One region of the Priestia sp. SIMBA_032 genome, then DNA from elsewhere that is predicted to be linked to it. Evidence: riboswitches for the same ligand, from Rfam matches in the RefSeq annotation. Region 1 holds a riboswitch; each other region holds the start of a gene.
The links. Region 1 has a riboswitch for S-adenosylmethionine ahead of SB717_RS02100 (trans-sulfuration enzyme family protein). Riboswitches for the same ligand answer to the same signal wherever they lie in the genome.
Positions count from the first base shown of each region.

Region 2: it holds a riboswitch for S-adenosylmethionine, as region 1 does, so the genes downstream of both, metK (methionine adenosyltransferase) here and SB717_RS02100 (trans-sulfuration enzyme family protein) in region 1, are expected to answer to the same signal.
Region 3: it holds a riboswitch for S-adenosylmethionine, as region 1 does, so the genes downstream of both, SB717_RS02705 (bifunctional homocysteine S-methyltransferase/methylenetetrahydrofolate reductase) here and SB717_RS02100 (trans-sulfuration enzyme family protein) in region 1, are expected to answer to the same signal.
Region 4: it holds a riboswitch for S-adenosylmethionine, as region 1 does, so the genes downstream of both, SB717_RS18385 (sulfite oxidase-like oxidoreductase) here and SB717_RS02100 (trans-sulfuration enzyme family protein) in region 1, are expected to answer to the same signal.

Region 1 is NZ_JAWRXD010000001.1:417,356-424,931, reverse strand. Features, by position in the region: gene SB717_RS02110 (spore coat protein) at 1-747, shown strand, start outside; gene SB717_RS02105 (DUF2642 domain-containing protein) at 812-1,474, shown strand; SAM riboswitch class I at 1,642-1,759, shown strand; gene SB717_RS02100 (trans-sulfuration enzyme family protein) at 1,831-2,976, shown strand; gene SB717_RS02095 (trans-sulfuration enzyme family protein) at 2,960-4,141, shown strand; gene SB717_RS02090 (hypothetical protein) at 4,177-4,443, opposite strand; gene SB717_RS02085 (SIMPL domain-containing protein) at 4,506-5,165, opposite strand; gene putP (sodium/proline symporter PutP) at 5,394-6,872, opposite strand; gene SB717_RS02075 (YhcN/YlaJ family sporulation lipoprotein) at 7,165-7,576, opposite strand, start outside.
Region 2 is NZ_JAWRXD010000002.1:36,679-44,254, reverse strand. Features, by position in the region: gene SB717_RS06180 (tetraprenyl-beta-curcumene synthase family protein) at 1-921, opposite strand, end outside; gene SB717_RS06175 (alpha/beta fold hydrolase) at 953-1,729, opposite strand; gene SB717_RS06170 (gamma carbonic anhydrase) at 1,837-2,364, shown strand; gene SB717_RS06165 (phosphatase PAP2 family protein) at 2,556-3,080, shown strand; gene SB717_RS06160 (glycosyltransferase family 4 protein) at 3,099-4,244, shown strand; gene metK (methionine adenosyltransferase) at 4,277-5,479, opposite strand; SAM riboswitch class I at 5,612-5,730, opposite strand; gene pckA (phosphoenolpyruvate carboxykinase (ATP)) at 6,105-7,576, shown strand, end outside.
Region 3 is NZ_JAWRXD010000001.1:536,046-543,621, forward strand. Features, by position in the region: gene SB717_RS02700 (YkvI family membrane protein) at 1-819, opposite strand, end outside; SAM riboswitch class I at 1,164-1,270, shown strand; gene SB717_RS02705 (bifunctional homocysteine S-methyltransferase/methylenetetrahydrofolate reductase) at 1,378-3,216, shown strand; gene metH (methionine synthase) at 3,217-6,660, shown strand; gene SB717_RS02715 (Cof-type HAD-IIB family hydrolase) at 7,039-7,576, shown strand, end outside.
Region 4 is NZ_JAWRXD010000005.1:241,840-249,415, forward strand. Features, by position in the region: gene SB717_RS18360 (2-methylaconitate cis-trans isomerase PrpF family protein) at 1-824, shown strand, start outside; gene SB717_RS18365 (cyclase family protein) at 919-1,584, shown strand; gene SB717_RS18370 (GNAT family N-acetyltransferase) at 1,581-2,423, shown strand; gene SB717_RS18375 (YjgB family protein) at 2,451-3,035, opposite strand; gene SB717_RS18380 (putative polysaccharide biosynthesis protein) at 3,369-5,360, shown strand; SAM riboswitch class I at 5,507-5,613, shown strand; gene SB717_RS18385 (sulfite oxidase-like oxidoreductase) at 5,690-6,352, shown strand; gene SB717_RS18390 (MogA/MoaB family molybdenum cofactor biosynthesis protein) at 6,386-6,898, opposite strand; gene moaC (cyclic pyranopterin monophosphate synthase MoaC) at 6,911-7,399, opposite strand; gene SB717_RS18400 (molybdopterin molybdotransferase MoeA) at 7,514-7,576, shown strand, end outside.

The DNA of each region.
Region 1 (7,576 bases):
AATTCAGCACAGACGTTTACCGGGTTTGATAATGAGGGTACTTTAGAGTTGTATAGAGGCAAGACATTTGCTAGTACTTTATCATTACTGAAAAGTAAATATGTTCAAATAAATCAAGGCGGTCCTGAGAAAAAAGCAGGCCAGCTACTTGACGTATTAGGTTCGTCAGAGTCTGCTTACCTTGTGTTACTGTCGGAAGATGATGGTGTTGTCTATATCAATGTTGAACATGTAAAAAGTATAAGTGAATATCAAAATGATAATAACAATAATAACAATAATAACAATAATAACAATCAAATGAATAATCAATTTGCTACAAATCAGGAACCAACTTATATGAAATCAAAAACCTTTAATAATTTATTTACTCATCTATCACACAAATGGGTATCAATCAATGGTGGCGGTCCAGAGGCTGTAGAAGGTGTATTGGTGCAAAGCCGGAATGGTACTTTTACCCTTGTTCAAGACAATCAAGTATTACGCTTACAACCAAGACATGTTAAAACCATTTGTGTAGGAGCAAAAGGATCTTTTAAACAAAATAATAATCAAGATGATGAGCAGAAAGAGGAAAATACAAAAACTGAAGACGGAGGATCAGCAGAAGGCGTTTCAGAAGGTCGTACAGGAAGAAGCCGCACAGGTTCATATTCCTCAAGAAAAAGCCGCCGCACAGATTCACACTCGTCAGCGTCAAGAGAGCAAGTCATCCAAACAAAAAATTATCGCTGGAAAGCATAATGAATAAGAACAAAAAAGGTGCTTATAAAGCACCTTTTCTGTCATATAGGAAAGGGGGAGGAGAATGAGTATAAATCGCTATATTAATAAAATTGTAGAAGTAGATATTTCAGGGAATACTAAGTTTATTGGCAGACTTGTTGACTTAGGGTTAGATGTCATGATTTTGTATAATGGACATGATTATTTGTATATTCCTCTTTTACACATGCATCGTTTGCAGGAAGTATCGGAAGAAGACTATACGGTTTTACGTGAAATAGAAGAGAACTTAATAGAAGAAAGTCAGCGGATTTCCTATCGTAATATTTTACAGCAGGCAAAAGGGAAATTTATTGAAATTTATGTGACAGGAGGGAAATCATTGCACGGCTATATTACAAGCGTGCTGAATGATTATCTTGTGTTTTATTCTCCAGTGTATAAAAATGTCTTTGTTTCTCTGCATCATTTGAAATGGCTTACCCCTTACAGCAATGAGTTAACCCCTTATTCTTTAAGTGACAAAGAGCTACCAGTAAGGCCCGCCTCTGCACCTTTTGTCAGAAACTTTGAAGAGCAGCTTAAAAAATATGAAAATCAACTGGTTGTATTAGATTTAGGGGATCAATCAGAAAAGATTGGCGTACTTAAAGAAGTTTCTAATAATATTGTTGAACTAATTACCGCAAATGGAGAAAGTATCTATTGGAAGCTAGCTCATGTAAAATCTGTGCACTTGCCTTAGAAAAAGAGACCTCGCTGTCGTCTCTTTTTTTTATGTGCTTATCAGGACAAGTATATTGAATAAACAAATGAGACGATTTAAATTTTTTAGAAAATTATGTTGACAATAAAGAAAATCTTTATTAAAGTTAGTAACAACAAACGTTAACCACCAACAATTATATAGAACTCTTATCAAGAGTGGCGGAGGGACTGGCCCTGCGATGCCCGGCAACCATCAAATGAAACATTCATTTGAACGGTGCTAATTCCTGTGGAACATCAGTATTGTTCTAACAGATGAGAGAAATCGTGTATAAACGAACACTCTTTCATCTGTGAAGAGTGTTTTTTATTTTGAGTTAAGGAGAGAAATAGATGAAAATTGAAACTTTATTAGTTCGTTCAGGAGTAGGTCGTGACCCTTCAACAGGTTCTATTACAACCCCCATTTACCAAGCATCAACATTTGCTCACCCTGCTTTAGGGCAAAGTACAGGATTTGACTATGCACGTACGGCAAACCCTACTCGTACAGCATTGGAAGAAGCAATTGCTGCTTTAGAAAAAGGCGAAGTAGGAGCAGCATTCGCTTCAGGAATGGCGGGTGTAATGGCAGTTTTAGCACTATTTAAAAACGGAGATCATTTAATTGTATCAGAGGATTTATACGGAGGAACGTATCGAGTACTAAATGAAATCTTTTCAGAGCAAGGAATTACTGTTTCGTACGTCAACACAGCCCATCTCGAGCAAGTAAAAGATGCGCTTCGTCCCAACACGAAAGCTTTATTTATTGAAACACCTACAAATCCAATGATGCACGTAACTGATTTGCCAGAAGCAATTGCGTTAGCTAAACAGCATGATTTGCTTACTATCATTGACAATACATTCATGTCCCCTTACTATCAGCGCCCTTTAGAGCTTGGAGCAGATATTGTGATACATAGTGCAAGCAAATACATTGGAGGTCATAATGATGTAGTTGCTGGTCTTGTAGTCGCTCGATGTAGTAGCTTAGGAGAGAAAATTCGTTTTTATCAAAATGCAGCTGGGGCAATCTTAGGTCCACAAGATAGCTGGCTGTTATTGCGCGGTGTTAAGACGCTAGCGCTTCGTATGGAAAAGCATAACGAAAATGCACTGAAAATTGCAAATTGGCTTACTGCTCATGATCTCGTGGAAAAAGTGTATTACCCTGGTCTTGAAACACATCCGGGCTATGAAATTATGAAGAAACAAGCAACTGGATTTGGAGGCATGATTTCTTTTGCTGTCTCACACCCTGACATCGTGTCCACGCTTTTGGAAAATGTCAAAGTTATTACATTTGCAGAAAGCTTAGGAGGCGTAGAAAGTTTAATGACATTCCCAGCTCGTCAAACACACGCGGACATTCCGGAGGAAATTCGAAATCGTGTTGGAGTAACAAACTGTTTACTGCGATTATCAGTTGGAATTGAGCACGCAGATGATTTAATTAAAGATTTGAAGGAGGCATTTGATGCATACCAACAATAATAAACATAGATTTGGTACGAACTTAATTCATGCAAATACAGGAATTGACGGTCATTTTGGAGCGGTTAACGTACCTATTTATCAGGTATCTACATTTAACCAAGAAGATGAGACGAACGACGGCCGCTATGACTATTCTCGCTCAGGAAATCCAACTCGTGAGGCTTTAGAAAACACCATTGCTCAGCTAGAAAATGGATACGCTGGCTTTGCTTTTTCATCAGGTATGGCTGCTATCTCCTCGGTGTTATCTATTTTTGAATCAGGGGATGAAATTTTAGTTTCACACGATACGTACGGCGGGACATATCGTGTATTAACACGATTATTTTCAAAGTTTGGTATCAAAACAACTTTTGTTGATACAACGAAGGTTGAAAAAGTAGAAGAAGCTATCACAAAAGATACGAAGGCTATTTATGTCGAAAGCCCTTCAAATCCATTTTTACAAGTAACGGATATTAAAGCAGTAGCAAGTTTGGCGAAGGAGCGCAATGTTCTTACAATTGTGGATAACACGTTTTTAACACCTTATCTACAGCAGCCGATTGACCTTGGTGTAAATATTGTAATTCATAGTGCTACAAAATATATCAGCGGTCACAGTGACGTCATTGGCGGTCTAGTTGTGGTAAGCGATGAAAAGCTAGCGGAAGAAGTAAGGTTTGTACAAAATGCTTTTGGTGCTATCTTAGGACCACAGGATTGTTTTTTACTGCTTCGAGGCATTAAGACATTAAAAGTTCGTTTAGATCAACAGTTAAAAACAGCACTGCAGTTTGCAAAGTGGCTTGAAGAACAATCTCTAGTGAGCCGTGTATACTACCCAGGTTTAAAAAGTCATCCAGACCACAGACTCATTTCAGAACAAGCAAATGGATACGGAGCTATGATTTCTTTCCAAGTACAGGATGAAAAAGTAGCACGACATATTTTGCAAGGAGTCAAATTGGCTTCAATTGGCGTTAGTCTAGGTGCAGTTGAATCCATTCTAACGCATCCTGCAACAATGTCTCATGCAAGTATCCCAAAAGAAGTACGTGAAGAAAAAGGAATTACTGATTCACTTCTTCGCCTTTCAGTAGGGTTAGAGGAATTCGAGGATTTGAAGCAAGACTTTAACGCTGTTTTTCAAAGCTTAGAAGAAAAAGCGTTAATTAAATAAAAAAAGGACTTCCATCAAGGAAGTCCTTTTTCTTGTTATATACAGCTATCTAAAAGGTTTGTGTATAGGGACGTAAGCGCAACTTTTTCATCAGAGGAAAGACTGCTGTTTAGAATTCTTTTGATGCCAAGATGATATTTTACATACGGTGTTTGCCGAACGCGTGGGTGAGTCATTTCATCTTTTAAATCTTTCAGAATGGCTTCGTGAAGCTGATCTTCACTTGCCATGGCTTGGTTAGAAGCGAACGAACGGTTCAACCATAGGGTCTGATAAGCTGCTAGTAAATGTTCAGAAGTCATTGTGCAAAGAGCTCCTTTAGATTAGTTTCTTCATTATAATAATTTATATTTTACCATAAGTATTAATACGTGTACGTAACTTTTACAGAAGCAGATACAGTCAAGGACTGAGCTTGAATAGGGGGAGAGGCTGCTAATAACTTAGGCGAGGAGCCAGATGACTGATAGACGGGTCCTTCTTCGATTAAAATAGGGATTTGGTTAATAGGGAGCTGCAGCGTGTTGGCAATGGTAAAGGCCTTTTCTTTAGCATTTAATAAAGCTTTACTTATCGCTTCTTGTTCATATTTATCATCATTTGTAACGTGAAATTGAAGGTCTTGCGCTACGTTGGCTCCGCTTGAAAACGTAGCGTTATAGACATCGCCTGCTTGTTTTACATCTTGTACTCTTACTCTAAATAAGTGCTGTACTTCGTATCCTGTAAGAGTGGATTTTCCATCGCTGTAATCATATTTAGGATTTATGGTGAATGAAGCTGTGTCAATTTGCTGGTCGTTGATTCCAAGATTTTTCATCTCTTGCAGCAAAGTGTTTGAAACAGCTGAATTTTCTTTTAAAGCTTCTTGAACATCTCGGTTTTCCGTACGAGTTCCAATCGTCATGGAAATTTCATTTGGAATGGCTGAAGCAGTTCCTTCACCAATTACTTTAATTTCTCTATTTTGTGTATCTACGCGCAATTGTTGTGTAGGTTCATAAGGGAAATAAGAATGTTGCATACAAAAACCTCCTTTATTGATCTTTAATATATATGATAAGCAAAGGAGATTAAAAACAAAAAGAGATTGAGACATAACTAAATCAACCGCTAGAAGAAACTATATACATAAAACCTATATTCACCTTACCAATAAAAAATCCGAACGAATTTGATTCTTCATCAAGAATCTCGATTCATCGTTCGGATCTTCCTTCAACTAACGTACTTTTTTTCAGTTTCTTTTTGTTTATTTCGATTCTTTTATTAAGGTTTCTTTCATTTCAATGAATTGATTTTGAACATCGTTTGACGGTTTCTTTGTTAGTAAACTTACAATAATAACAGCTAATAAGCTGAAAAAGAACCCAGGAATCATTTCATAAAGAGCATCCTTCAATGGAGTATTTACCCAAATTAATACTGTAGCAGCACCTACAATCATCCCTGCAAGGGCTCCCCATCGAGTCATACGCTTCCAGTAAAGACTTAGTAAAATAGCAGGACCAAAAGCTGAACCAAATCCAGCCCATGCGTATCCAACCAGTCCTAAAATCGTATCGCTAGGTTTTAAAGAAAGCAAAATGCCAATAATTGCAACACCTAAAACCGCAGCTCTTCCAACCGTTACAAGCTCTTTGTCAGAGGCTTTGCGTCGGAAAAATGTTTTATAAAAATCTTCTGTAACAGAGCTTGCCGTTACAAGCAGCTGAGAAGAAATCGTGCTCATAATTGCTGCTAGTAAAGCTGCATATAAAAATCCAGTAATTAACGGATTGAAGAGTATATCCGCAAACTTAATAAAAATAGTTTCAGGGTCTGTTAGTTTCATACCCGTTTTTTCTACATATGCAATTCCAACGAGCCCTGTCAGCATAGCGCCAATAATTGAAATGATCATCCAGCTCATTCCAATACGGCGTGCGGGTTTTAATTCTTTAACAGAAGAGATAGCCATAAAACGGACGATAATATGAGGCTGGCCGAAATAGCCAAGTCCCCAGGCTAAGAAGGATATAATACCTAAAACGGTCGTACCTTTAAAAATGTCCAGATATGCTGGATTAATGTCCTGTACAATATCCATCGTTGTGTTAATGCCTCCAACATTGGTGAAAGCTACAATGGGTACTAAAACTAAAGCAAGAAACATAATAACACCTTGAACAAAATCTGTTAAACTAACAGCTAAAAATCCACCGAAAAGAGTGTAGGCAATAACAACAGATGCTGTTACAAATAAGCCAATTTGATAATTTACACCAAATGCCGATTCGAACAATCTTCCGCCTGATACCATACCAGCTGAAGTATAAAGAGTGAAGAAAATAAAGATCACAATCGCTGATACTGTTCGAAGAACCTTGGCATGGTCGCCAAAGCGATTTTCAAAAAAGTCCGGAATTGTAATGGAGTCATTCGCTACTTCGGTATAAGTGCGAAGGCGCGGAGCGAGGATTAAATAATTTAAATAAGCACCAATAGATAAACCTACCGCAAGCCATAAACTTGAAAGACCTGTCACATACATGGATCCCGGAAGACCCATTAGCATCCATCCGCTCATATCTGAAGCGCCTGCTGAAAGCGCAGTAACAGCCGGACCTAGTCCACGTCCGCCTAGCATGTAACCTGATACGTCTTGCGTTGTTTTTGTGTAGGCATACCATCCTATTCCAAGCATTCCTACAAAATAAATGCCCAGTGAAATATAAACACCAATATCCACAAAATCTCCCCTTTATGCATTTTTTATGCATGAAACGAGCACTGCTCGCCATGCAAACATCTTATGGTTTCTAAAACTAACAAACTTTTCCCTTACTATCAACCCACAAAAACGTAAATTACCTAAGTCTAAAATCCCCTAAACCTTTATACTATAGAAATGAAATCGTTTTCAAAATAAAGTAAAATAAAAACATTCAGAAAAATATAACTGTATTTTTTATGCACTATTTTATGCAATAGGTAAAATAAAAAGAGCATTTTATAAAATGCTCTTTTGACATTCATGTATATTAGCGCGAATTCGGGAATACGCGTCGAACAACTTCCGAAAACTCGTCAAACAGTCCAGAAACAGGCTTGCCGGTTTGAAGCTTGTCTACATATCCGTTCATACGGTTTACAAAGTCAGGGTTTGTTGATACAAACACTCGATGAACACTGCCGTCAGCTTTTCTCACTTCATGTGCGATCTTATGCTCCATATCTTTTGTGAGATTACCTTCTTTGTTATCATCTAATACAGCTGCTACATAAGCTGTATGGTCGGTTACGATTACGTTAGCATCTTTAACGTTTTTTAATGCTACGATACGATCAGCAGCCACATCCGCTACTCTCATTCCGCCGGACTGGTTATATTGTTCTTTTTCGTTACGCTGTACATCTTGCGTATCGTTTATGTCATTCATTTTCGTTTTATTG
Region 2 (7,576 bases), on a different contig from region 1:
CAAGAGTCCCTTATAGATAAAGCAGTGAAAGTGATAATCCGGCAGTTTTTTAGCATATTCGTCCGCTTTTACAACAAAATGCAAAAAGCGATCCATCATTTGCTGATAGTGAGGATAATAAAAACAAAAGTTCAAATCTCCTCCTGCTTTATCTTCTTCTTGGTCAATTAAATAATCGAGTAAAATATGTAAACCTTGAATATAAGGAAAATATCCCGCTTTTATTTTCTCCGTCATTTCTTCGGTCATCTCTTCTTGAAAACTGTAAGCGACCAAACAAAAAATGCCTAACGTTGAACCAGAGCACGCTGAAAATTCATACCACTCCATTTCAGGAACACTGTGCCGGTGAGCATCGAACCAATTCTCTAATCGCGGAACTCTTTCTTTTATTTCAACATGCTTATGTATTTGCAAATCACAATAATAAGTAGCTAGTTCTAGTAAATGTGAAGAGACGATATGGTAATTACAGGCTTTTCGCAAGGACTGCTGACAAGTCTGGACAAGTTCCGCTAAGTATCCCCCGTCGTCTTTATCCGTTCGAAAACGATAGTAATCTCCAAGAGGTGCATGAGGAGTCAACGCATCTGGCATCGATTCATGTAAGGCTGCAAAATCTTTAGGATCGAGCGAATTGCTGCGGTCACATAAGTTATCTAAGTAATCGCTGATTGTTTGGTAGGCAACGATAAATTTTACGCATTCAATCATGTTTTCTTTCGCTAAAATCGATAGGATACCGCCTCCTTCACAATGAAAAGTTTTTGTATCGATGCTTGCCAATGCTTGAGTGCGTAATTCTTTATTAGGAATCTCTTTTGCCCGTTCCCGCCAATGGTCAAGCTCATGATGAACGACGGGAAAAACTTCTCGATAAATTTTTCTCATTAATGAAATAGGACGAGACGGAATCTTCATTTATTTTCACCTCAATTTCTGACAGCACTCATTAAATGTGAAGATCAACAAAGCTTTTCGCGTATGTAAAAACGTATTCTCTTTCAGGCTCATTAAAGATTTCGTGATACAGCTGAGACCATTCTTTGTAGATTTTTTCACTTAGCTCTATTTCATCAAACCACTGTCTAACAATCAGCTTTTCAATAATTTTATCTTCTCCTGCCTGCATCACAAGAAGCGGAACATCCGGCAAACGATCGATATCTTTAAAAGCTAAGTTAACAGCTTGAATCAATTCTCGGTACCATCTTACGGAAACTTTTGTAACGTACAGTGAGTCGTTTTCATCTTCATCTCGAACTTCTTGGTTTCTTGTTGCTTTTTCAACAGTGAGACCCAAATCAAAAAGTTTGTTCGGCATGACTTTATTTAATCCTTTAGATAACATATCTAAGTAAGCTGGTACTTGCTCTTTTAATCCTAAACAAGGTGAGGAAAGAATCGCACCCCATATAGGGAGATTCTTTGTCTGAAGCGTACGAATAACCGCCAATCCTCCCATACTGTGTCCTAACAGGAAAATAGGCAAATCATATTTCTGCGCTTCACGTACCCATTCTTCCACTTCATATACATATTCATCAAAGGATAGGATATGTCCTCTTCTTCTCGTTGTTAAGCCTTGGCCAGGAAGGTCTCCCATGATTACGTGCATTCCAACGGAACGCCACATCTCAATCAGCCAGCGATAGCGCCCGTGATGCTCCGCCGCTCCATGGACCATGACAATAACGCCTTTTGGATTTACTGCTTCCCATTTATGCATTTGAGTTACTCCTTCTTCCTTTTTTTGTTTACCTGCTTTAAAAACCTTTGTACACTTACATTAGAAGATTTACTACTTTTTTTCAACTAATAAAGGGAGATGATTTGATGATTTATCCGTATAAAGAAAAAATGCCTACCATTGCACCCAGCTGCTTCATCGCAGACTATGTCACGATTACTGGAGATGTCACCATTGGTGAAGAAAGCAGCATTTGGTTTAACACTGTTATTAGAGGAGATGTTTCGCCTACTATTATCGGTAAACGAGTAAATATACAAGATCAATCAACACTCCATCAAAGCCCAAATGCTCCTTTGCTTATTGAGGATGATGTGACAGTAGGACATCAAGTTATTTTACACAGCTCCATCATCCGCAAACGCGCGCTCATTGGCATGGGCTCTATTATTTTAGACGGTGCGGAAATTGGTGAAGGTGCTTTTATCGGTGCTGGAAGTTTAGTGCCTCCCGGTAAAAAAATACCACCTAATACTCTCGCACTCGGTCGACCTGCTAAAGTGATCCGCACTCTGACTGAGGAGGATTTAAAAGATATGCAGCGCATCCGTACAGAATATGTAGAAAAAGGGCAGTATTATAAGTCTATTAAGAAATCTGATTCTTCATTATAAAGGAAACGTTCCCTCAGAAAGTCATACTGAGGGAATTTTTTTAGTATCTCCACAAACTCTCTAATCATGTTCTATTCTCCCCACAATTGTAAAGAAATTTCCATATTAATTTACATCGTTTTAGTACTGCCTCCACAATTAAAGATTAAACTGAATAATAAAGACGTATTTATTGAAAAGGGAGCGACTCTATGAAAGCCAAGTTAATTCAGTATGTATACGATGCCGAATGCCGATTATTCAAAAGTGTAAATCAACACTTTGATCGAAAGCACTTAAATAGGTTTTTACGTTTACTAACTCACGCCGGCGGAGCTACGTTTACCATTGTGATAGCATGCTTGCTGCTATTTCTGCACCCTTCATCCGTCGCTTACGCTTGTGCGTTTTCTCTAGCTGTTAGCCATATTCCTGTTGCCATTGCTAAAAAGCTATATCCTAGACAACGGCCTTATATTCAACTAAAGCATACAAAAGTATTAGAAAATCCATTAAAAGATCATTCATTTCCATCGGGGCATACAACAGCTATTTTTTCGTTAGTTACCCCTCTGATGATTACTTATCCAGCCTTCGCTGCCATTCTTTTGCCTCTTGCAGTCACGGTAGGAGTTTCAAGAATTTATCTCGGTCTGCACTATCCGACGGATGTCATGGTAGGCCTGATACTCGGCATCTTTTCAGGTGCTGTTTCACTGAACATATTTTTAGTCTAATTGATAGGAGGAGTACTAATGAGAATTGCTTTATTTACAGATACATTTGCTCCGGAAGTTAACGGAGCTGCTAAAACACTTTATCAATTTACTCAGTATGTCAAATCAAAGCAAATTCCCATCCAGGTATTTGCTCCTGAATTTGCTCATGATCAGTCATTTTCAACGTATGTTCACCGCTCGCCCAGCATGCCGTTTTTCCTTTATCCAAACAGCCGCTTTTCATTGCCAAACGTTCTAAAAATTAAAAAGCAGCTGCAGGAATTCAACCCTTCTCTCATTCATTTGGCCACTCCTTTTACAATGGGGCTTTGCGGCTCCTATTACGGGAAAAGATTAGGTGTTCCTCTTGTCGGCTCTTATCATACCAATTTTGATGATTATTTATCTCACTATGAACTTGAAAAAATGCGTGTACCACTGCAAAAATATATGAAATGGTTTTATAAACCTGCACAAAAAATATTTGTCCCCTCCGAAGTGACCAAACAGCAGCTAGAAGAACAAGGATTTCACAACGTAGCTATTTGGTCGCGGGGAGTAAATCATAAATTATTTCATCCCCACTATGACCGCTTTGATATTCGTATTAAATATAATATTAAAAAACCCTACATCTTAACGTATGTAGGAAGATTAGCTAAAGAAAAGAACGCTGATTTTTTAATAAAAATCGCACGAGCTTTACCTGATCATATCCGCCATCAAATTCACTGGGTTATTGTGGGAGACGGCCCTTTAAAAGAACAAATGCAGCAGCAAGCATCTGAGCATATGACATTTACAGGCTTTCTTGAAGGTAAGCAACTTGCTCATATCTACTCGTCATCTGATTTGTTTGTTTTTCCTTCAGAAACAGAAACCTTCGGAAATGTCGTACTGGAATCTCTTGCTTCTGGAACTCCTGTGGTGGCAGCAAATGCAGGAGGAGTTAAACAGATGGTTCAGCACGGGCGAAACGGCTACCTTTGCAAACCTCACTCCTTAGAAGAATTCAGTTCGGCTATTACAAGTTTACTCGATGATTTGCACCAGCGGCTTCACTTTGGCCATGCAGCGAGACACTATGCTCTTACTCAATCATGGGACGCCATTTTTCAGCATTTGCTTTCAGAATATGAAGATGTCGTAGAAAAATCTGCTGAAGGCATTCAATGGGCATAAAAAAAATCTCCGTTTTCACGGAGATTTTTTTATTATTTAGCTAAAGCTTGAGTTTTTAATGCTTCAGCTTTGTCTGTGAACTCCCAAGGAAGCTCCACATCTGTACGGCCAAAGTGACCGTAAGCTGCTGTTTGCTTATAAATTGGGCGACGTAAATCAAGCATTTTAATGATGCCTGCTGGACGTAGGTCAAAGTTTTTGCGTACTACATCTACTAGTACTTCTTCAGAAACTTTTCCTGTACCGAATGTATCAACTGAAATAGATACTGGCTGTGCAACACCAATTGCATATGCTAGCTGTACTTCACATTTATCAGCAAGATCAGCCGCTACAATGTTTTTCGCAACATAACGAGCTGCATAAGCTGCTGAACGGTCTACTTTTGTTGCGTCCTTACCAGAGAATGCACCGCCGCCGTGACGAGCATATCCGCCGTAAGTATCAACGATAATTTTACGACCAGTTAAACCAGCATCTCCTTGAGGGCCGCCGATTACGAAACGTCCTGTTGGGTTAATGAAATACTTTGTATTTTCATCAATTAACTCATTTGGAACAACTGGATTAATAACATATTCTTTTAAGTTACGTTGAATTTGCTCTAACGTTACTTCTGGGTGATGCTGAGTTGAAATAACAATTGTATCGATGCGAACAGGTTTGTTGTTTTCATCATATTCAACTGTTACTTGTGTTTTACCATCTGGGCGAAGGTAAGGAAGAATCTCTTCTTTACGTACTTCTGTTAGACGGCGAGCAAGTTTATGAGCTAATGAAATTGGAAGAGGCATTAATTCTTTTGTTTCGTTACATGCATAACCAAACATTAACCCTTGGTCTCCAGCTCCGATTGCTTCGATTTCTTCATCGGACATTTGACCTTCACGTGCTTCTAACGCTTGGTCTACACCAGCAGCGATATCAGCTGACTGCTCGTCGATAGATGTTAATACTGCACAAGTTTCAGCATCAAATCCGTATTTTGCACGAGTATAGCCAATTCCTTTAATTGTTTCACGAACTGTTTTAGGAATATCCACGTAAGTAGAAGTTGTAATTTCACCACTTACTAAAACTAAACCAGTTGTTACGCTTGTTTCACAAGCAACACGAGCATTTGGATCCTTTGCTAGGATAGCATCAAGAATTGAGTCAGAAATTTGGTCACAAATTTTATCGGGATGTCCCTCTGTAACAGATTCTGACGTGAACAGACGACGTTGTGTTGACATCAGTTTTCCTCCTTATAAATACGATACATTGTGATACGGTACTCATTCCCTTATTTTCATTACACGTTAAAAAATATAAAAAAACCTTTCCTTGTATCGAGGAAAGGTATCAAATTCTACATAAGCCTTTCACTCTTATCGATCAAGGTTGTGCCCTTGCATCAGGTTAGCACCTTATCGCCTACACAAAAAAAATGACGATGGTTGCTGGGTTTCACAGGGCCTGTCCCTCCACCAGCTCGGGATAAGAGAGTATCCGTTCAAGGACATATAATACATGAAAAAGCGCTTCACTGTCAACAACATTCAAATGGAAATCATCTCTTTATGTTTGAATCGGTTTTAATGTAACATACTCAAATTTAAAAATAGTATACCTTATTAAGAATGATCACGAAGTTTGGTTAACAAGACAGATTAAAAAAAGGCTTTCACTTGAAATAGCTTCACTTTTTTCGCTCCTAGCACATATACATGTGTCTAAAATAGGTATAACGTACATTTTTTTATAATACACAAACATTTTTAGTTAAATAGTATAGAATAATTAAATAAATGTGTTATACTAATTATAAATTTCAAACATTAATGAATAAATAATAGCTAAAAAAGGAAGGTAGTGCACATGAGTACTGTTGATATGTCTATCGAATTAAATGGTTTGCTTCAATTAAAAACAACAAAACACCAATTATCTGTTCCACAACTTGTTGAAAAAATTCTAGCTCGACGTGAAGGAACGCTGACTTCTACAGGTGCTGTGTCAGTCGAAACCGGAAAATATACAGGTCGCTCTCCTTTGGATAAATTTATTGTAAGCGATGCTGTATCTTCAAAAACGGTTGAATGGGGACCCGTCAATCAGCCAATTTCTGCTCAGCGATTCGATGCGCTATACAAAAAAGTCTTAACCCACTTAAAGAAGCAGGATGAACTTTTTGTTTTTAATGGATATGCTGGAGCTGATAAAAAGTATCAGTTACCAATTCAAGTAGTTAATGAATTTGCATGGCACAACCTATTCGCTCAGCAGTTATTCATTCGCCCTTCAGCTGAACAAAAAATAAATGATGATGTGAAGCCGTTTACAATTGTAGCAGCTCCAACGTTCAAAGCTGATCCTGAAACAGACGGGACAAATTCTGAAACCTTCATTATTCTTTCATTAGAGCGACGCATTGTGCTAATTGGAGGAACTGAATACGCTGGTGAAATGAAAAAATCTATTTTCTCAGTGATGAACTTCTTGCTTCCTCAAAACAATATTCTATCCATGCACTGTTCTGCTAACGTAGGAGAAGAAGGTGACGTTGCATTATTCTTTGGCTTATCTGGAACGGGTAAAACAACGCTTTCTGCTGATGCAAACCGTCGTTTAATAGGAGATGATGAGCACGGTTGGTCAAGCTCTGGTGTATTTAATATTGAAGGAGGCTGCTACGCGAAGTGCATTCAGCTTTCCGAAGAAAAAGAACCGCAAATTTTTAATGCAATTCGCTTCGGAGCCGTACTGGAAAATGTAGTGTTAAATCAAAATACGAAAGTAGCAGATTACAATGATAATAGTTTAACAGAAAATACTCGTGCTGCTTATTCAATTGACTCTATTGATAATACGGTATTGCCAAGCGTTGCTGGGCACCCTACAGCTATTGTCTTTTTAACTGCTGATGCCTTCGGCGTCTTGCCTCCAATCAGCAAGCTTACAAAAGAACAAGCGATGTACCATTTTCTGAGCGGATACACTAGTAAATTAGCTGGAACAGAACGCGGCGTAACATCGCCACAGGCCACTTTCTCTACATGCTTTGGTGAGCCTTTCTTACCTCTTGCTCCAACAACTTATGCAGAAATGCTAGGAAAGAAAATCGATGAACATAACGTAAATGTCTACCTTGTAAACACTGGATGGACCGGCGGTGAATACGGCGTGGGTGAACGAATGAAGTTAAGTTACACTCGAGCTATGGTTCAAGCAGCTCTTGAAGGAGAACTAGCTAATACTGAAACAGTAACAGATGCTATTTTTGGTTTATCAATTCCAACTCATGTTCCGGGAGTTCCTGATGAAGTGCTTCAGCCTTCTAAAGCGTGGAA
Region 3 (7,576 bases), 120 kb from region 1:
AAAAATCTCACCTAACACAACTACCGTAAATAAAACATTCACCCACGCTGAGATATTTTTAACAACGGCACTCATCGGAATATCAAGTTGAAATGAATAAGGCAAATTGGAAAGGGCAAGATGAGTAGAAACAAGCATAAACGTAAGTACGCATCCTCCTATTACGGCCCCTTTTTTAATCACGCTCCTATCTTTCACGGAGCTTCCTAATGGAACCAAAACGGCTTGAGCCAAAGCTAGATTTAGGGAAATGTATAAAAAGGGACTAACCGCCCACTTCCACTGTGTGACAAGCGTTAAATCCGGCTTCGTTTGAATCAGTGAGAAATAGCTGATATTTGGCACAAAGATGATAAAAGCAAATGAAAGCATCATCGGGACAACAAGAGAATTAACCATTAAAATACCGTTAATTCCTCTTGCGATAAATATATAAGTTAAAACAATTGTAAAAATCATCCCAACAGGAGGCCACAGCCCAAACTGTTCTTTTCCTATTGCCCCCGTACTCGCTAGCATGACTGAAGTTACTCCAAATAAAATGACAATCATTACACCGTTTACCGCTTTTCCAAGCACATCACCAAATAAATATGTATTAAGCTGCTGATAAGAAGAAGCCCCAATTGCGTGCGAAAGCAGCATCATTTTCGAACCTAGCCAAATAAAAAACAAGCCGCTGACCAAAATTCCAACCATTCCAAGTTCCCCGTACTGTGTAAAAAATTGAACGATTTCCTTGCCTGTTGCAAAACCGGCTCCTACAACGGTGCCTACATACGTAGCAGCAACCTGCAGCGTGAGTTTCCACCTTTTCATGCCCATCACCCTTCTACCCTTCATAGTTCACTATATGTAGAAAGGGTTAAAAAAAGACGAGCCTTTTTACGTGTAAATCTATGCATTTCCCAGCGCTTATGCCTTTGCGTTCATTTTTTATTTTTCCTTTTCTTTTTGTATTTCTCACAAAAAACTCCTTAACCCCTAACATAACAGTCATTTTCAAACAAAATATACGGATATTTTCCCTTTAGCTTTTAAATTTTCCTCAATATTTGCTGGAAATTCACAATTTACTGTTGTATAATTTCTAAAAATCAGATAAATTATTAAATAAGTATTCTTTCTATTCAAAAAAATATGTTTCAATTATATACAATTGATTCTTATCATGAGAGGTGGAGGGACTGGCCCTTTGAAACCTCAGCAACCAGTCGTTAGAGACATGGTGCTAAATCCAGCAAGCAATTTATTGCTTGGAAGATAAGAAGGCGAAAAAAGTCTTCTTCTTAAGAAGACTTTTTCTATTTTATCGGCATATTGCATAAAACGAATCACTCGTGAAATAGAAGCGGAACAATTTAAGGAGGTTTTGACATGGGGTTACTTGAAGATTTAAAGTCTAAAATTTTAATTGGGGATGGTGCCACTGGTACCCTCCTTTACTCACACGGTATTGACAGCTGCTTTGAAGAACTAAACATCACCAAACCAGAAGAGGTTTCTCGTATTCACAGAGCCTATGTAGAAGCTGGTGCAAACGTTATTCAAACAAATACGTACGCTGCTAATTATCAAAAACTTGCCCGTTATGGATTAGAAGATTCAGTCAAAGACATCAATGTTGCTGGTGTAAAATTAGCGAAACAAGCTGCAAAAGATCAGGCTTACGTGGTTGGTACACTCGGCGGAATTCGTTCTTTCCAAAAAAACGCTATTAGTTTAGAAGAGGTTAAGCGAAGCATTCGTGAACAAATGTTTTGGCTTTTAAATGAAGGCGTGGATGGCCTTTTATTTGAAACATACTATGATTTTGAAGAATTAAAGACCGTTCTTACCCTGGCAAGAAAAGAAACGGATAAGCCTATTATTACCCACGTTTCCCTGCATGATATCGGCGTACTGCAAGATGGCCGTCCTTTAGCAGATGCATTAAAAGAATTAGAAGCGTTGGGAGCAGATGTTGTCGGGCTAAACTGCCGTTTAGGTCCTTATCATATGATTCAGTCTCTTGAAGAAGTACCGCTTCCTGATCGTGCTTTCTTATCTGCTTACCCTAACGCCAGCCTTCCGGCGTATGTGGAAGGAAAGCTGGAATATGAAACGAATGAAGACTACTTTGTAGAAAGCGCGCGTTTATTCCGCGAACAAGGGGTTCGCTTAATTGGAGGATGCTGCGGTACAACACCAGCTCACGTACGCGCAATGTCATCTGCCTTAAAAGACCTGCCTCCGATTACAAGCAAAGTCGTTAAAATGAGACCAGCCGTTACGGTTCAAGAGCGTGAGCAGCAGGATAAACCTCATATGCATGAAATTGTGAAGAAGCGCCGCTCGGTTATCGTCGAGCTAGATCCGCCTAAACAGCTTGGTCCGACTAAATTTTTAGAAGGCGCAAAAACACTTGATAAAGTCGGCGTAGATGCTATTACATTAGCTGATAATTCTCTTGCCTCACCTCGCATCAGCAACTTGGCAATGGCAACACTGATGCAGCAAGAAACAAAAGCACGACCGCTTATTCATATTACCTGTCGCGACCGAAATTTAATTGGACTTCAATCTCATTTAATGGGACTTCATACGCTAGGAATGAATCAAGTACTTGCAATTACCGGTGATCCGTCAAAAGTTGGCGATTTCCCTGGCGCCACTTCGGTCTACGATTTATCTTCATTTGACTTGATTAGTTTAATCGCTCAGTTTAATGAAGGACTATCTTATTCCGGTAAACCGCTTGGTCAAAAAACCAATTTTTCCATTGCAGCTGCCTTTAACCCAAACGTGCGTCACTTAGACCGAGCTGTTCAGCGTTTGGAAAAGAAAATCGACTGCGGGGCTCACTATTTTATTACTCAGCCTCTCTATTCAACTAAGCAAATTGAAGAGGTATATGAAGCAACCAAACATTTAACAACACCGGTATACATTGGGATCATGCCGTTAACAAGCGCAAGAAATGCTCGATTTATTCACCATGAAGTACCTGGAATTAAATTATCAGAAGGTATTCTAGAACGCATGGACGCAACGGGAAGTGATCGAATCCGCGGTGAAGTCGAAGGTCTTGCAATTGCCAAAAACTTAATTGATACGGCATATGAGCTATTTGACGGTATCTACTTAATTACGCCGTTTATGCGCTATGAAATGACCGAAATTCTAACACGTTATATTCATGACAAGCAACTTGTTACATCAGAAAGGAAGATATAAATGAGCTCACTTATCGAACAACAACTAAAGAAGCGAATACTCGTCATCGATGGAGCAATGGGAACGATGATTCAAGATGCTGATTTAACCGCTGAAGATTTTGGCGGCGAAGAATATGAAGGCTGTAACGAATATTTGACTCGAACAGCGCCTCATGTGATTCAGCGCATTCATGAAGAGTACTTTGCAGCAGGTGCTGACATCATTGAAACCAATACGTTTGGCTCAACATCTACCGTACTTGATGAATACGATTTAGGTCACTTGGCGTATGAATTGAATATCGAAGCTGTGAAGCTTGCTTGTGCAGCCCGCGATAAGTATTCAACTCCCGAATGGCCTAGGTTCGTAGCTGGAGCTATCGGTCCTACCACTAAAACTCTCTCTGTTACCGGAGGCATTACATTCCCTGAGTTAGTAGAATCGTACGAAGAGCAAGCTCGAGGTTTGTTAGACGGCGGCGTTGACTTGCTTTTAGTCGAAACCTGTCAAGACATGCTGAACGTAAAAGCCGCGTTTCTAGGGATTACAGCGGCGTTTGAAAAACTAAAAACCGAAGTTCCTATTATGATTTCAGGAACAATTGAGCCTATGGGAACAACTCTCGCTGGTCAAGATATCGAATCTTTTTACTTATCACTGGAACACATGAAGCCACTTTCAGTCGGACTTAACTGCGCGACAGGCCCTGAATTTATGACAGATCATATTCGCTCTCTTTCAGACCTAGCCACTTCAGCAGTTAGTTGTTATCCAAACGCCGGACTTCCGGATGAAGAAGGCAATTATCATGAATCCCCTGAGCTGCTTGCTCAAAAAATTAAAGGGTTTGCTGATAAAGGCTGGCTGAACTTTGTAGGCGGATGCTGTGGTACAACGCCTGCTCATATTAAAGCACTGGCGGAAGCGGTAAAAGAGGTTGCGCCTCGTTCGCTTGATCGCTCCGAGCATAACCATGCTGTAACCGGTATTGAACCGCTTGTATATGACGAGTCTATGCGCCCTCTTTTTGTAGGAGAACGTACGAATGTAATCGGTTCTCGCAAGTTCAAGCGTCTGATTGCGGAAGGAAAAATTGAAGAAGCATCTGAAATTGCGCGTGCTCAAGTTAAAAATGGTGCTCACGTTATTGATATTTGCTTAGCAGATCCAGACCGTGAAGAAATGGAAGACATGGAGGAATTTATTCAAGAAGTTGTAAAGAAAGTAAAGGTTCCTCTTGTAATCGATTCAACCGACGAGAAAGTCATTGAAAAAGCTTTAACGTATTCACAAGGTAAGGTCATTATTAACTCCATTAACTTAGAAGATGGTGAAGAGCGTTTTGATGCAATCTTACCGTTAGTAAAAAAATTCGGTGCAGCTCTGGTTGTCGGCACAATCGATGAAACAGGAATGGCCGTTACTGCAGAACGAAAAGTGGAGATTGCTAAACGCTCACATGATTTGCTTGTTGAAAAACATGGCTTTAATCCGAAAGATATTATTTTTGACCCTCTTGTGTTTCCTGTAGGAACTGGTGATGAACAATATATTGGTTCCGCTGAAGAAACAGTTAAGGGAATTAAAATGATTAAAGAAGCCCTGCCTGATTGCCTGACTATTCTTGGCGTAAGTAACGTGTCATTCGGTCTTCCTCCAGTCGGACGTGAAGTACTGAATGCTGTTTACCTTTATCACTGTACGCAGGCGGGACTGGATTATGCCATTGTTAATACCGAAAAGTTAGAGCGCTATGCTTCTATTCCAGAAGCTGAAATTGAGCTTGCTAATGCGTTATTATTTAACACAACTGATGAAACGTTAAGCACGTTTACCGACTTTTATCGTGATAAAAAGAAAGAAGCAAAAGTAGAAATTTCTACGTTAACACTCGAAGAACGATTGGCAATGTATATTGTCGAAGGTACAAAAGAAGGATTGCTTCCTGATTTAGAACAGGCTTTAGCTCAATATGATGATCCGTTAGATATTATTAACGGACCTCTTATGAAGGGCATGGCGGAAGTTGGACGTTTGTTTAATGACAACCAGCTGATTGTAGCAGAAGTGCTTCAAAGTGCTGAAGTTATGAAAGCATCCGTTGCCTTTTTAGAACCTCATATGGAAGCAACTGAAAATGATTCTGGAAAAGGCAAAGTTATTCTTGCAACGGTTAAAGGCGACGTGCATGATATCGGTAAAAACTTAGTAGACATCATTTTAAGCAACAATGGTTTTAAAGTAATTGATTTAGGGATTAAAGTAACGCCCCAGCAGCTGATTGAAGCAGTAAAAGAAGAAAACCCAGACATCATTGGCCTGTCAGGTCTTCTAGTAAAGTCAGCTCAGCAAATGGTTTTGACTGCCCAAGATTTAACACAATCAAGCATTGATGTTCCAATTATGGTAGGAGGCGCTGCCCTTTCCCGTAAATTTACTGACTTTAAAATTGCCCCGGAATATGATGGTGCGGTCCTCTACGCCAAAGATGCGATGGACGGATTAGCGTTAGCAAACAAGCTGCAGAACAAAGAAGAAGTTATTCAGCTTCTAGCAGATTTAAAAACACGGCAAGAAAAGAAAGTAACGGTTCGAGAACGTCAGCCTCAAACCGCTCAAGCAGCTACGGCTGTTTTAGAAAGATCCGCCATTTCAACGGACGCTCCTGTTTTTGTACCGGCTGATTTGAAGCGCCACGTTGTTAAACACTACGATTTGGCACAGGTTCTTCCGTATATTAACTGGCAGATGCTTTTAGGCCATCACTTAGGACTAAAAGGAAAAGTGAATAAGCTGCTTGCCGAAAAAGACGAGCGTGCTGTTCAATTAAAAGAAACCGTTGATGACCTGCTCGAACTGGCACTAAAAGAAAACTTAATTAAGCCAGCGGTTATTTATCAGTTCTTCCCTGCTCAAGCAGACGGAAATGATTTAATTATTTATGATCCTGCTGATGAAAAAACAGAAATTGAACGCTTTACCTTCCCTCGACAAGCAAAAGGACAGTTCTTGTGCTTATCTGATTTTGCAAAGCCTAAAGAAAAAGAGATGGACTATGTATGTTTCTTCTCCGTAACAGCAGGAACAGGCATTCGCGAACGCGCGGCAAAATTCAAAGAAAACGGCGAGTTTTTAAAGAGTCACGTGTTCCAAGCTCTTGCGCTTGAACTAGCTGAAGGATTAGCAGAACGTGTTCATCAGCAAATTCGTGACCGCTGGGGATTCCCCGATTCGCCTGACTTTACAATGGCGGAGCGTTTTTCAGCCAAATACCAAGGTCAGCGTTTTTCATTCGGATATCCTGCATGTCCAGACCTTGAGGACCAAGCAAAACTGTTTAAATTGCTTAAACCTGAAGACATCGGCATTCAGTTAACAGACGGTTTCATGATGGAACCAGAAGCTTCTGTTACAGCCCTTGTTTTTGCACATCCTGAAGCGAAATATTTTAACGTATTATAAAATATGGCCGCGGTCTTTTAGACCGCGGCTGTTTTTTACAGTGAACAAACCTGAAAAAAGGCTGCGACAAATGTATTTTTAGCTGAAGAAAGATCCGAACGGTGAATCCAGATTCTTGACTGAGAATCAACTCCATTCGGATTTTTCATTGTGATGATGAACTGAATTTCATGGAGCTGTTTCTAGCTGTTGATTGGAGGGCAAAACGAAGACTCCTGCGGAAAAAATTGATGTAGTTATGTCTTAATCTCTTTGAATTCACCGCCGATTTGAGCTTTTTTTATGAGTTTCTTGGGAAACACTGATAGAATAAGGAATGTAATAAATTTGTAACGTCCTTATCACAGCAATTTTTTCAGGGAAAGGAATTTTCAAGCAATGATTAAATTATTTGTAAGCGACTTAGATGGCACTCTTTTACACGAAGAAAAATACGTAGAACAGCATAATGCAGACGCACTTAGTGAACTTCAGCGCCAAGGAGTAGAGGTTTGTCTTGCTTCTGGACGAATGGATACGGAAATTTTAAAGATTTCTACTGATATTAATAATACATTTCATCGCATTAGCCAAAACGGAGGATTTGTGTGGACCAAAGAAAATCAAGAACTTCATGGAAAAGTGTTTGAAGATGATTTAGCGGTTCAACTTTATAAAAAAACGATAGATCCTAACCGTATTACGCTTGTCTGTTCAAACGACACGAATTATGTAGAGCAGCGAAATGAAATTATTGAAGCAATTGAAACTCACATGTTTTTCCCTATCGAAGAACAAATTAAAATGACGGATTCATTTGGTCACGCTCTTTCTCCATCTAAAATCACGGTTCTTGGAGATCACGATGAAATGGTAGCTCTGCAAAAAGAAGTGAACGAAGAGTTCGGTGATTATATTGATACATATATTTCTGCCA
Region 4 (7,576 bases), on a different contig from region 1:
CTTATGCCATTGAACAAGGACTTGTACAAGCTGTGGAACCGGTGACTAAAGTGCGGATCTATAATACAAATACTAAAAAAGTAATCGTAGCGGAAGTAGAAGTAGAAAACGGAAAAGTGAAAACAGAAGGATCATGTATGATTCCTGGAGTACCGGGTACAGGTTCACCTATTTATCTTTCGTTTGAAAATGGAGAAGGCGCCGTTACCGGAAAACTGCTGCCAACGGGAAATGCGATTGATCTGCTGCAAACGTCCATCGGGACAGTAAAAGCATCAATTGTTGATGTAGGAAATCCGCTTGTATTTGTTAAAGCAGCGGATATTGGTCTAAAAGGAACAGAACTTCCCCATGAATACACGGACAAACAGCTGAAGCTATTTGAAGAAATTCGATCCATTGCGGCGGAAAAAGCGGGGCTGGCATCTCAAGACAAAGCAACTAAACTATCACCAGCCGTTCCCAAAATGACGATTATTGCTCCTCCACTGGACCACCGCGACGGGACTGGAAGAGACAAGGCGGCTTCTGAAATGGACGTATTAATTCGCATGATGTCGATGCAAAAACCGCATCAAACGCTTGCTATTACAGGAGCAATATGTACAACAGCGGCTATTTATACAAAAGGCACGCTTCCATCAGAAATGGTTCAATTAAAAGGTGATACCGTTCGACTTGCTCATCCAATGGGAATTATGGAAACTAGTGTGGATTTAAAAAATGGACAGGTTAACGGAATCAAAGTAGTGCGTACAGCCCGTCTTATTTTTGAAGGATTTGTTTATACAAAGCATACGTACGATGTATGTTTATCAAGTTAATAATGTTCTTTAAAAAAAGCTCTTTCTAGGAAACTAGGAAGAGCTTTTTTATGTTAGACTATTTTTACTGAATATTGAAAAAGTGGGTGGGAGTATGAAAAAAAGAACGTATATTGATTTAAGCCACGTCATTGAAGCCGGAGTTATTACACATAAAGGCTTGCCGGCACCGATCATTTGTGACTATTTAAGCCGAGAAGAGTCTAGAAAGCTGTATGAACCAGGCACTGAATTTCAAATCGGTAAAATTGAAATGGTTACAAATACAGGTACGTATATTGACGTGCCGTTTCATAGATACAAAGACGGAGCGGATTTATCTCAAACGGCTATTGATAAAACAGCCGGACTGGAAGGAATAGTAGTTTCAGTCGACCCGACTTTAACGGCTATTGATGAATCTCATTTTCAGCATATAGACGTTAAAGGCAAAGCGGTATTAATTCATACGAGATGGGATCGCTACTGGAATACAGACGATTATTTAGAAAATCATCCATACTTAACAGAAAGCGCGGCGGCTTATTTAGTGGCTCAACAGCCCGCTCTTGTCGGAATTGATTCAATGAATATTGACGATACAAAAGGAAAAGCAAGACCAGCTCATACGCTGCTGTTAGGAGCGGACATTGTGATTGCTGAGCACTTATGTCGCTTAGATCAACTAACGGAGTCCTTTTTATTTTACGCCGTGCCTCCTAAAATAAAAGGAGCCGGAACGTTTCCGGTAAGAGCATTTGCGGAGATAGTAAGAAAATGATTCAGTTACATAGATACAGCGAAGTACAGGAATTTAAAAACCAAGTAGAGCCGCTTTTAGCGAAAAATGAAGTTCTTCATAACTTAGCGCTTGGCATTTTATACAGTTTACATGAAAACAGCAAACCAAATTTTATGGGTGTTATTTCAAAAGACGGCCGTGCTGCGCTTGTGTTACTGCAAACTCATCCTAAGCAAATTATTCTGTCTCAAATACAGCAGCTAACGGAGGGTGAACTAAGCGAAGCGGCAGAGCTGTTACAAGAAATCGCGGTACCGGGCTTAGTTGGAGAAAGACAAACGGTTTTATATCTTTCTCAAAAACTAGCAGCGCTAAAAAATCAAGAAGCTTCTTTAAAAATGGATCAGCGTATTTACCGGTTAGACAAAGTAAAAAAAGCTGCGGAAGCTGAAGGAATGCTGGTAAAAGCAAAGTTGGAGCATCTTCCGCTCGTGACAGAATGGATTTGGGAGTTTATGGGGGGCATTGGAGAGCCTGTATCGAAAGAACAAGCTGCCAAAACAGGAGAAGCTTTTATTAAAGCAGAACGGCTATTTTTATGGGAAGCAAACGGGAAGTATGTGTCGATTGCCAATGCTACGCGTCCAACGGTCCATAACATTACAATTAACTTTGTATACACACCTCAAAAAGAACGTAAAAAAGGCTATGCCTCAAGCTGTGTATCCACGCTTTCTCAGCTTATGCTAGACAAAGGATTTCAAACAACAAGTCTGTACACGGATATGACAAACCCCACGTCTAACAAGATTTATATGGAGATTGGGTATGAGCACGTAGCTGATTCAGCATTGGTTTTATTTCGTGAAAAAAAGTAGCAGGCTGTCTGCTACTTCTTCTATGAATTAAGGTTTTGTAACTAAATTTACGTGATTTAATGTTTTTGCATCATCAAAAATAAATTCAAGATCATAGGCGCCAGCGTGATACGTGTATCTCGTTTGAGTCGTAGCATCACCTTTTACTTTGTTTGTAAAGTTTGGCTGACCTAATTCTTTCTTTAAGTTAGCTTGCGTGATGGACCCTAAATTTGTTTGACGCTCTACATTTGTACCAAAATAGCGAATTTCGTTGATGACGTTATTTTTGTCATAGCCAAATGCGTATCCAGGGTGACCCATTTCCGCATGATAGTAGTCAAAGTTATTTGATGAACCTTCAGGCGGCGGACCGAACTGATCACGAACGTCTTGACGCAGGGTTTTGCCAATTTTAAAGTCTGCTGTTAAGCGCGGCACTTCACCTTTTACTGCGGCATTATAAATTTCGTTAATATTTTTTACAGCTGTTTGACTTTGACTGCTTGTTTCTTGAGATGTAGCTGCGTGTGCTGGTGTATCAAGATGAGAGACAGGAGCAAATCCAAACGCAGCAATGCCTGTAATCGTTGCAGCGGCCGCCGCTTTTGATAGTCGTTGTTTCATTTTCATGATTTTTTCCTCCTTTATTTATATTGATTTAGCAACCTCAGTCTACCTAAAAGAGCAGGTAGGCCAGAATAGTCAAGGAGTCTTAGTTGAGTTGGTAACTGATATATATAATGTAACACGTCTTTTAGAATATAAACGTCAGGTAAAGTAAAAAGCAAAAAACGATTCATTTCTCATAGGTGAAAAGATTGGTTTGTATTCCTTTATTAGGTAAAAGACGTAATATAGAGAAGATTCTAATGCTTTATAAAAAACTGGATAATAATTGTAAGTATGATACAATATATCAAGTATTTGTTAAAAATAAAATATCTATTTCTGGAGTTTTGATGTATGGAAAAAAATTTGATGAGAGGTACGCTTTTATTAACAGCGTCTTCTTTGTTAACAAAGATTTTAGGCTTTATTTATATTATTCCTTTCACAGCCTTAGTGGGAACGTCAGGTTATGCACTTTATAAGTATGCATACGGTCCATATACATTGATGCTAAGCTTATCGACAATGGGTCTTCCGCTTGCTGTTTCGAAATATGTATCGAAATATAACGGTCTTGGAAACTACCGTGCGGGACAAGATCTATTAAAAGCAGGACTTGTATTAATGACGATAACGGGCATAGTAGGCTTTTTAGCGCTTTATACCATGGCGCCGTGGCTTGCTGAGCTAGTGATTAACGGAAAAGATTCCTCAGGAAATAGTCAAAAAGACGTGGTATACGTGATTCGAATGGTGAGCTTTGCTTTAATTATTATCCCGCCTATGAGTCTATTACGAGGCTACTTTCAAGGTAACCAGTCCATGGGACCATCCGCGCTAAGTACAATTATTGAACAAATAGTGCGTGTGCTGTTTATTTTAGCAGGAGCATATGCTGTTATTCATCTCTTTCATAGCACGATTACAAAAGCTGTTGGAATCGGTACGTTTGGAGCGTTTATTGGAGGCTTAGGAGGTATAGGGATTCTCGGTTCGACTTATCTAAAACGCAAGCGGCTGATTATGAAGGAAGTGAATAGCGGAAAGAATAATAAATCCATTTCGTTCTCTTCAATGTTCAAAGAGCTTGTGACGTACGCCGTTCCGTTTGTATTAGTTGGTTTAGCTATTCCAATCTATCAAAATATTGATACGTTTACGATTAACATGCTTTTTCAATCAATAGGGTATGGACAAGCTAAAGCCGAAACAATCAACTCTGTCATTGGATTAGCGCAAATTTTAGTGATGGTGCCGGTATCGCTAGCGACTGCCTTCAGCATGTCGCTGATTCCGGGTATTACATCTTCTTTTGTGCAAGGAAATTTACGAGAAGTAAAAGGAAAGATTACAAAAACGCTGCAGCTGTTGTTGTTTTTTACTCTTCCTGCTGCGGTGGGGCTTTGTTTATTGGGTAAGCCGGTATATATGATGATCTTTGGAGCGAAAAACAGTCATGAAATCGGTGGAGTTGTTTTACAATGGTATGCGCCTGCTGCGATTCTATTTGCTCTTTTCACCGTAACAGCCGCGATTCTTCAAGGAATTAATCAGCAAAAGAAATTAATTTTTGGCTTGGGCTTAGGTATTGTTGTGAAGATAGTATTAAACGTACTGTTGGTTTCAAGCTTAAAAGAAATTGGACCTGTTGTCGCGACGTACGGAGGATATGGTGTATCGGTTATCTATAACTTTTATTTAATTGAAAAATCCATTTCTTACCGAGTTCAATCACTGGGAAAAGCCGCGTTGACGCCTGTTTTATTAGTAAGTGTGATGTCAGCCGCTGTGCTTATTGGCAATTATGCTTCTCACTATTTTCTAGAAAATAAGCTGTCTGCATCTTCACTTGCGATTAGCACGTCTTGTATTTCAATAGCTTTAGGTGTTGCTGTGTATCTAGGGCTTGGCGTCAAAACAAGTTTAGGGCAATCTGCTGTATTAAATAGAAGAAAAAAATATAAAGGAGAGAAAGGTGTGTCAAAACGATTTGTACTAACCGTGGCGGCTGGAGGATGTATAATAATTTCCGGCGCGCTATTGCTATTAAATTGGGAAAGAGTGTTTGGAGATTATCGTCCCGTTCAAACAGCAACAGCTGTATTTAAGTTAGAAGTGGGAAGTCAAGATGTAGCAAAGACTACGGATTCAGATAATGTTCTTTACTATATGGTGAAAAAAGGACATTTAGATGAATATATTCAACTGATGAATGAAAAAGGCTATGTGTTAAAAGAGAAAGATATTGATCATAACCGACTTGTTTTTAACGATGGACAAGAAGATGAGCAAATTTACTACAAGCGCTTTGCCAGGAAGTATACGATGATTGATGGAGAAGGGTGAAGACTTGACATAGTATTTTAGTAGACTAAAATCTTATACCTCTATCTGTTTTTAAAGTTTTTTTGTGCGGAAAAGAAAAATAATATTGACAATTATGACAAAAAGCTTAATACTGACTTTATTACATAAAACAAATACAATTTGTTTCCTTATCAAGAGAGGTGGAGGGACTGGCCCTGTGAAACCCGGCAACCGCTGTCTATGACAGAATGGTGCCAAATCCTTAAGAGTGCGCTGCTCTTAGAGATAAGGAAGAAGCTGAAACGAAGCTCTTCCTTATTTATTTAAGGAAGGGCTTTTTATGTAGAAGAAACAACGAGGTGATATTTTTGAACAAAGCAGACCGTATCAAACGAATGAAAACACCAGAAATTGATCCAAAGTACGAAGGACGAGTGCCTCCGGGTCAGGTAGTAACGGAGCGATTTCCGATTTTACATGAAGGGGACGTGCCGGAGTATAACTTAGAGGAGTGGACGCTTCGCGTGTTTGGATTGGTAGATAAAGAAGTGACGCTTTCGTACCAAGATATATTGAATATGCCGCAAACAACGGTGAAGTGTGATATCCACTGCGTAACGAGATGGACAAGGCTTGATAATCAATTTACGGGCGTGCTGTTTACAGACTTTTTGAAGGCAGTTGGCGTGGAGTTAAAAAGTAAATACATCATGCTGCATGGAGATAATGACTATACGTCAAACATTGAAGTAAAAGATTTACTGAGAGACGATATTCTTCTTGCTCATTCTTTTAACGGAGAGCCGCTTACAGCTAAGCATGGATATCCGCTGCGATTGGTTGTTCCGCATTTGTACTTTTGGAAAAGTGTTAAATGGCTTCGAGGCTTTGAAGCCATTGATGAAAATCGTCCTGGCTTTTGGGAGCAAAACGGCTTTCATCTTAGAGGAGATCCGTTTAAAGAAGAACGTTTTTCTGGAGAAGATTTAGGTATTCCAGAAGATGAGTGGGTACATAAAGACTATGATTAATGAAAATGCCTATGCGCGCGCATAGGCATTTTGTCAGCGCTGGCGGTTTAATTCCCACACAACATGGCGAAGTTCAGGCAAAATCAGCTTGGTCATCGCTAGACGAACCGCAGCGCTTGATCCTGGTGTAGAAAAAACGGCTTTTTCGTTAATCGTCCCGGCAATTGCCCGGCTCATAATCGCCGCGCTGCCAATGTCTTCGGTGTAGCTCAGCATGCGAAACAGCTCGCCAAACCCAACGATTTCTTTATGAATCAGCGCTTGAACGGCTTCAATGGTGACGTCTCGTTTTGTGATGCCCGTCCCGCCGTTTGTGAGAACAACGTCAATGTTCTCATCACTGCAGCCAGCAAGTATGGCTTGTTGAATAGACGTTTGGTCGTCTTTTACAATTTCATAGGAAGCGATCTGCATGTCGTGTTCTTTCAGAAGCTGGATCATCAGCGCACCGCTTTTATCGGTTTCTTTTGTACGTGTGTCTGATACCGTAATGACTTTGCAGCGAACGGGCTGAGTTGCTTTAGATTTATGTTCGTGTACGCTCATTATGTACCTCCTTTACGCTTCGGTGCGCTTATAGTCACCGTTTTTGCCGCCTGATTTTTCAAGTAAATACGTTTCGCCAATAATCATTCCTTTATCAATGGCTTTGCACATATCATAAACAGTTAGAGCGCAAGCAGAAGCGGCAGTTAAAGCTTCCATTTCAACGCCTGTTGAGCCTTCCGTTTTAACCGTTGCTTCTATTAATAAACGGTACTGATTATTGCTTGTATCCCAGTCAAATGAAAGGTTTACGCCTTTTAATAGAAGGGGGTGACACATCGGAATAATGTCAGACGTACGTTTTGCTGCCATGATTCCCGCTACTTGTGCAACAGCAAGTACGTCACCTTTTCCAATTTTATGTTCTACAATGGCTTCATGAATTTCTTTGTTAACCAGTATGCTTGAACGAGCGGTTGCAACGCGGCGAGTGATAGATTTTTCGCTAATATCGACCATGTTGGCACGGCCTTGATCATTAAAATGTGTAAAAGAAGACATCGGTGTTTTCATCCTTTTTCAGTAAATTTTGTTGTATGATAGAAATAGTAAGATATGCTATGATTTTACACCATAGCGCAAAAAGTGAACAGACATAAAGGAAGTGAAGAATGTATGTTAGAAAGCAGAACACCTATTTCAATTCCTGAAGCAATTGAAAAAGTCATGACATATAAA